One region of the Mesorhizobium sp. B2-6-1 genome, then DNA from elsewhere that is predicted to be linked to it. Evidence: riboswitches for the same ligand, from Rfam matches in the RefSeq annotation. Region 1 holds a riboswitch; the other holds the start of a gene.

The links. A riboswitch is a leader RNA that binds a small molecule or an ion and turns the genes downstream of it on or off. The one in region 1 is predicted to bind S-adenosylmethionine.
Region 2: another riboswitch for S-adenosylmethionine. It lies ahead of FJ443_RS10550 (O-succinylhomoserine sulfhydrylase); the one in region 1 lies ahead of FJ443_RS15915 (homoserine O-acetyltransferase).

The regions. Positions count from the first base shown of each region.
Region 1 is NZ_VFUH01000007.1:35,870-39,686, forward strand. Features, by position in the region: gene metW (methionine biosynthesis protein MetW) at 1-377, opposite strand, end outside; gene FJ443_RS15915 (homoserine O-acetyltransferase) at 436-1,605, opposite strand; SAM riboswitch at 1,727-1,804, opposite strand; gene hisC (histidinol-phosphate transaminase) at 1,940-3,049, shown strand; gene FJ443_RS15925 (prephenate/arogenate dehydrogenase family protein) at 3,056-3,817, shown strand, end outside.
Region 2 is NZ_VFUH01000004.1:25,602-29,418, forward strand. Features, by position in the region: gene FJ443_RS10540 (ABC transporter substrate-binding protein) at 143-874, opposite strand; gene FJ443_RS10545 (2'-deoxycytidine 5'-triphosphate deaminase) at 1,015-2,109, opposite strand; SAM riboswitch at 2,187-2,264, shown strand; gene FJ443_RS10550 (O-succinylhomoserine sulfhydrylase) at 2,322-3,509, shown strand; gene FJ443_RS10555 (BrnA antitoxin family protein) at 3,528-3,817, opposite strand, start outside.

The DNA.
Region 1 (3,817 bases):
AGGCGCACCCGCCAGTGGCCGAAATTGGGGAAGGACACGATGGCGTGTTCGCCGATCCTGAGCAGTTCGTCGAGAACGAGCTTCGGGTTGCGGGTCGCCTGCAAGGTCTGCGACAGGACGACGAAATCAAAACCCTTGTCGGGATAGAATTCGAGATCCTTGTCGGCGTCGCCTTGCACGACCGAGAGGCCGCGCGCCACACATTCGTTGACGCCGCGCTGCGACAGCTCCAGTCCGCGGCCGTCGATCTGCTTGGTCTCCTGCAAAAGCTCGAGCAGCGAGCCGTCGCCGGAACCGACGTCCAGCACCCGCGATTGCGGAGGGATCAGACCGGCGATCACCTCGAGATCGACGCGCTGGGCGCGGTTGACGCTCATGGCTTGCCCCTTGTCGTGGCGCATGATCCTTGATGCACAAGACTGTAACTTTGCCGGGTCACGCGCCGAGCCCTCTCGCTCGCGCGGCCGAGCCGATGAAGCCATTGATGGCGGCGAACAGTTCCGGCTCGTCAAGCAGGAAGGCGTCGTGCCCGCGATCGGTCTCGATCTCGACGAAGGACACCGACGCGCCGGCGGCATTCAGCGCATGGACGATCGAGCGGCTCTCCTCTGTCGGAAACAGCCAATCCGAGGTGAACGAAACCAGGCAGAAGCGTGTCTTGGTGCCGGCAAAAGCATCGGCCAGCCTGCCGCCATGGTCGGCGGCGAGGTCGAAATAGTCCATGGACCGCGTCATGTAGAGATAGGAATTGGCGTCGAAGCGGTCGACGAAAGTCATGCCCTGGTGACGCAGATAGCTCTCGATCTGGAAGTCGGCGTCGAAGCCGAAGGTCAGAGCTTCGCGGTCCTGCAGGTTGCGGCCGAACTTCCGGTGCAAGGCGGCTTCCGACAGGTAGGTGATGTGGGCGGCCATGCGCGCCACGGCGAGCCCCTTTTCCGGGCGTTTGCCGTGGTCGAAATACTTGCCGCCATGCCATTCGGGGTCCGCCATCACGGCCTGCCGGCCGACCTCGTGGAAAGCGATGTTCTGCGAGGAATGACGCGCGCCGGTGGCGATCGGCAGCGCCGAGAAAACACGCTCCGGATAGCTCGACGCCCATTGCAGCACCTGCATGCCGCCCATCGACCCGCCGAGCACGCAAAACAGTTTTTCGATGCCGAAATGATCGATCAGCATCTGCTGGGCACGCACCATGTCGCGGATGGTGATGACCGGAAGGTCGAGCCCATAAGGCTTGCCGGTGGCGGGATTGGTGGATGCCGGGCCGGTGGAACCGAGGCAGCCGCCGATGACGTTTGAGCAGATGACGAAGAAACGGTTGGTGTCGATGATCTTGCCGGGGCCGATCAGCACTTCCCACCAACCCGGCTTGCCGGTCACTGGATTGGTGCTGGCCACATGCTGGTCGCCGGTCAAAGCGTGGCATACGAGAATGGCGTTGGAACGGGCGTCATTCAGCGTGCCGTAGGTCTGGTAGGCGATCTGGAACGGCGACAGCAGCGTGCCGGCGTCGAGCTTGAGCGGCTTGTCGGCGCCGAAGCGCACGACCGGACTCGACGGTTGGTCTGCCTCGTTGTTGGTTCTGCCAGCGCGCTGAGCGGCCATCTCGTCTCTCTTGCTGCACCCTTGCCTTTTACGGAAATCGCTACCGATGTCAGCGCGGCCGATGCGTTCGTCCGGCCGGCCGCGGACAATAAAAAACCGGCAATGCCTTCGCAAAGCCGGTTACGTCACGCAAACGGCCCTTTAGCGAATTGTTTAACGTGGCTGCAAGCCGACCGGCCAAATCACCACGGAACTGTTGCTGCCCTTCTAGAACTCGCCTGCCCCGCCGTCAATGCCAACTGCTGGCACCACTGCCACCTCTCGACATTGCCGGCCATGGCTTGTATTTCCGCAGCGGCTTCCAGGACGGAAGCGTTCTCGACGGATTTGCGATATGAGCCAGACCCCGGACAAGGCACGTCCAACCCCGCGCGCGGGCATCATGGACATCGAGGCCTATGTGCCGGGCAAGAGCTCGGCCCCCGCCGGGGTGGACAAGGTCCACAAGCTGTCGTCGAACGAGAACCCGCTCGGCCCCTCGCCGAAGGCAATCGAGGCCGCGCGCGAGGTCGCCGCCAAGCTCGACGTCTATCCCGACGGCACCGCCCGGCGCCTGCGCGAAGCAATCGCCGAGGTGCATGGTCTGAACGCACAGAACATCATCTGTTCCAACGGCTCCGACGAGATTCTCGGCTTGCTGGCGCAGACTTATCTCGCGCCCGGCGACGAGGCCATATTCACCGAACACGCCTTCATGGTCTACAAGATCTACATCCAGTCGGCGGGGGCGACGCCTGTCGCGGTCAAGGAGACCGAGGAGCGCGCCGACATCGATGCGATCTTGGCGGCCGTCACGCCACGTACGAAGATCGTGTTCCTCGCCAATCCCAACAATCCGACCGGCACTTACGTGCCGTTCCAGGAGGTGCGCCGCCTGCATGCCGGCCTGCCGAAGAACGTGCTTCTGGTGCTCGATGCCGCCTATGCCGAATATGTCAGGCGCAACGACTATGAGGCCGGCATCGAGCTCGCGGGCAGCTCTCAGAACGTGGTCATGACCCGCACCTTCTCCAAGATCGGACTTGGCGGGGCGCGGATCGGATGGATGTATGGGCCGATGCACATCGTCGACGCGATCAACCGCATACGCGGTCCCTTCAACGTCAATGCGACGGCGATCGAGGCCGGCATCGCCGCCGTCCGCGACCGCGCCCATATCGAGCGTAGCGTCGCGCATAACGAGACCTGGCTGGCCTGGCTGAGCGAACAGATGACCGGGCTCGGGTTGCGGGTGACGCCGAGCGTCGGCAATTTCCTCCTCATTCATTTTCCCGACGACGGCAAGCATTCGGCCGCGGCGGCGGACGATTATCTCACCCAGCGCGGCTACATACTGCGGCGTGTTTCGGGCTATGGCTTTCCCAACGCACTGCGTATGACGGTCGGCACCGAAGAGGCCAATCGCGGCGTTGTCGCGGCACTCACGACATTCCTGAAAAGCTAAAACGCCATGGCATCACCGATGTTCGAAAAGATCGCGCTGGTCGGCATCGGCCTGATTGGCTCGTCGCTGGCCCGCGTCATCCGCCGCGAGGGCCTGGCCGGCCATGTCGCCATCTCGACGCGCAGCGCCGCGACGCTGGCGCGGGCGCAAGAGCTTGGGCTGGGCTCCTCCTACGCCATAGATGCCAAGGAAGCGGTCCGCGATGCCGACCTGGTTATCGTCTCGGTGCCGGTCGGCTCGTCCGGCGCGGTGGCGCAAGAGATCGCGCCGGCGCTGAAGAGGGGCGCCATCGTCACCGATGTCGGCTCGACCAAGGCTTCCGTGATCGCACAGATGCAGCCGCATATACCCGGTGGGGTGCATTTCATTCCCGGCCATCCGCTGGCCGGCACGGAGAAATCTGGGCCCGATGCCGGTTTCGCCGATCTGTTCGACAACCGCTGGTGCATTTTCACCCCGCTGCCGGACACGGATCCGGACGCGCTGGAAAGGCTTTCCGAATTCTGGCGCCGTTGTGGCGCCAACATCGACACGATGGATCCGCAGCATCACGACATGACACTGGCCATCGTCTCGCATTTGCCGCACATCATCGCCTACAACATCGTCGGCACCGCCGATGACCTGGAATCGGTGACCAAGACGGAAGTCATCAAATATTCCGCTTCCGGTTTCCGCGACTTCACGCGCCTCGCCGCCTCCGATCCGACCATGTGGCGGGACGTGTGCCTGCACAACAAGGACGCGATCCTGGAAATGCTGGCGCGG
Region 2 (3,817 bases), on a different contig from region 1:
TGGATCAGCGCGCAGCGCCGAGACGGTTGAGGGGTGCTGGCCGGAGTGAGGCGTTGGCGTTCCCTGGAACACCCCTCATCCGACCTCGCTTCGCGAGGCCACCTTCTCCCACAAGGGGAGAAGGTAAGAAGCGTCTCAGATCTCAATAAATATCGAAATCGAAATACTTGTCCTGGATCTTCTTGTAGGTGCCGTCGGCGACGATGGCGTCAATGGCTGCGTTGAGCTTGTCGCGCAGCGCCGTATCCTCGAGGCGCACGGCAATGCCGGCTTCGGTCTCGGTGCCCTTGACGTCGCCGACCATCTTGCAGCAACCGTCGCTCGCCTTCTTCATCCAGTCCATCAGCACGAACTTGTCGGAAAGGACGGCGTCGAGGCGGCCGTTCTGGAGATCGGTGATTGCCTCTTCCTGGGTCGGATAGAGCTTCGCTTCGGCGCCGGCCTTGCCATAGACGTCCTGGGCGTAATTGGCCTGCGTGGTCGCCGCCTGGGCGCCGACCGTCTTGCCGGTGAGTGCCGCCGGTTCGGTCGAGGCGATGTCGCTGTCCTTCAGGGCGACGAGCGACAGCGGCGTCGTATAGTATTTGTGGGTGAACGCAACCTGCTTCTTGCGCTCCTCGGTGATGCTCATCGAAGCGATGATGGCGTCGAACTTCTTGGCCTGCAGAGCCGGTATGATGCCGTCCCAGTCCTGGGTGACGATCTCGCATTCGACCTTCATCTGCGCGCACAAGGCGTTGGCGATGTCGATGTCGAAGCCCTCGACCTTGCCGTCGGGCGTGATGGTGTTGAACGGCGGATAGGCGCCCTCGGTGCCGATCTTGATTTTCTCCGCCGCATGCACCGACAGGACGCCGGCACCAAGCGTCAGCATGGCGGCGGCCGCCGTCGATACGATCCATTTCGAAATCTGCATTTTCATTCCCCTTGAGCGCCGCCACGTCGGCGGCCGGCGAGGTAGCCAAGCATGGCGAGCCGGCGCAGGCAAGTATCTTGCCTGACGGTGATGAGCGTTCAGGGCGCGGCGCGAAAGTGCTTGGACAGCTTCAGGCCCTGCGCCTGGTAGTTCGAGCCGAGCTCGGTACCGTAAAGCGCCTGCGGCCGCTTCAGCATATGTTCGTAGACCAGCCGGCCGACGATCTGGCCATGATCGAGGATGAACGGCACCTCATGGCTGCGCACTTCGAGCACGGCGCGGCTGCCGGTGCCGCCGGCCGCCGAGTGGCCGAAGCCCGGATCGAAGAAGCCGGCATAGTGGACACGGAACTCGCCCACCAGTGGATCGAAGGGCGTCATTTCGGCCGCGTAGAGCGGCGGCACATGCACCGCTTCCTGGCTGACGAGGATGTAGAACTCGTCCGGATCGAGCACCAGCTCGCCGGCGCCGCTCTTGTGGATCGGCTCCCAGAAGTCGACGATCTCCTGCGCCGCGCGTTTGTCGACATCGACGAGGCCGGTATGGTGTTTGCCGCGATAGCCGACCAGCCCGTCACTGTCGCCGTTGAGATCGATCGACAATGCGATGCCGCCGCCGGAGATGTTCGGCGGTTCGGTGGCGACCAGCATTTCGGCCCGGTGCAATTGATGCAACTCTGCTTCCGAGAGCAGCGCATTGCCGGTGCGGAAGCGTATCTGCGAAAGGCGCGAGCCGGCGCGCACGACGATCGGGAAGGTGCGTGGGCTGACTTCGAGATAGAGCGGACCATGATAGCCGGCGGCGATCTTGTCGAACTCGTGGCCGCGATCGGTCATCACGCGGGTGAAGATATCGAGCCGCCCGGTCGAGCTCTTGGGATTGGCGGACGCCGAAATTTCCGCCGGCAGCGCCAGGCTTTCGAGCAGGGGCACGATGTAGACGCAGCCGGTTTCCAAAACGGCGCCGTCGGCCAGGCTGATCTCGTGCAGCTTCAGCCGGTCGAGTTTTTCACTGACCTTGTGGTTGGGACCCGGCAGGAAGGACGCGCGCACCCGCCACGCCTTGTCGCCGAGCCTCAGATCGAGGCTGGCCGGCTGGATCTGGTCGGCGTCGAGCGCACGCGACGACTTCAGCGCGCCGGACTGGAACAGCGCCGCAATGTCCTGATCGGGAAGAATTCCTGTCTGCCGCAAAGTCTGGCTCCGCTCTGCTGGTACAAGTCTCTTAATGAAGCCGGCAATTGACGCAAGCGTGGCGCGGGTCTAAAGGGTCGTTATCCCGTGGTGATTTGGCCGGTCGGCTTGCAGCCACGTTAAACAAGTCGCTAAAGGACCGTCGGGCCGCAAGGCCGCATGGACCGGTTGCGACTTTTTCGCGGCCGGTTTTTTTGTGTTTGGATAGGACGATGACGAGCAAGACGCGCAACTGGAAGCCTCAGACCGCACTCGTGCATGGCGGGACTCTGCGTTCCGGCTTCGGTGAAACTTCCGAGGCGATGTACCTGACCCAGGGCTATGTCTATGAAACGGCCCAAGCCGCCGAAGCCCGCTTCAAGGGCGAGGAACCGGGCTTCATCTATTCGCGCTACGCCAATCCGACCGTCGACATGTTCGAGAAGCGCATGTGCGCGCTCGAAGGCGCCGAGGACGCGCGCGCCACCGCGTCCGGCATGGCGGCGGTGACGGCAGCACTCCTGTGCAGCGTCAAGGCCGGCGATCATATCGTTGCGGCGCGCGCCCTGTTCGGCTCCTGCCGCTGGGTGGTCGAGACGCTGGCGCCGCGTTACGGCATCGAGGCGACGCTGGTCGACGGCACCGACATCGCCAATTGGGAAAAGGCGGTTCGGCCCAACACCAAGCTGTTTTTCCTGGAAAGCCCGACCAACCCGACGCTTGAGGTGGTGGACATCGCCGCCGTCGCTTCGCTTGCTAATTCGATCGGCGCGCGGCTGGTCGTGGACAATGTCTTCGCCACGCCGCTGCAGCAGAAGCCGTTGCAGCTCGGCGCGCATATCGTGGTCTATTCGGCGACCAAGCACATCGATGGCCAGGGCCGATGTCTCGGCGGCGTCATTCTGTCGGACAAGAAGTGGATCGACGAGAACCTGCACGATTATTTCCGCCATACCGGCCCCAGCCTGTCGCCGTTCAATGCCTGGACGCTGCTGAAGGGCCTGGAAACGCTGCCGCTGCGCGTGCGCCAGCAGACGGAGAGCGCCGGCAAGGTCGCCGATTTCCTGGCCGAGCAGCCGGAGATCGCCCGCGTGATCTATCCCGGGCGCGCCGACCATCCGCAGGCTGACGTCGTGAAGAAGCAGATGTCGGGCGGCTCCACCCTGATCTGCTTTGACGTCAAGGGCGGCAAGCAGGGTGCCTTCGCCTTGCAGAACGCGCTCGACATCGTCCTGATCTCGAACAATCTCGGTGACGCCAAAAGCCTGATCACCCATCCGGCGACGACGACGCACAAGAACCTCAGCGACGAAGCGCGCGCCGAGCTCGGCATCGGACCCGGCACGCTCAGGCTGTCGGTCGGGTTGGAAGATACCGACGATTTGCTGGACGACATCGCGCAGGCGTTGAAGGCCCGATGAGGACTGGCAGACCGAGGATTACAGGCCTGCCGCTTTGCGCAACGCTTCGTTCATGCGCGTCTGCCAGCCATCACCACCGGCCCTGAAACGGTCGACAACATCGGCGTCGAGGCGCAACTGTACCGCACGTTTGGGTCGCGCAAGCGGCGGTCGGCCAACTTTGCGGCGCGAAGCGGCATCGGTCGGCTGCGCATCCGGATCGGCCTCGGCGGCGGCAGTGATCGCAGCATCTTCCTCGTCGGTCCTCGCGCCAAGCGCCTTTCTGGCGAGCCCCAAAGCATCAGCGCGCGACTGCTTTGGGGGAGTAG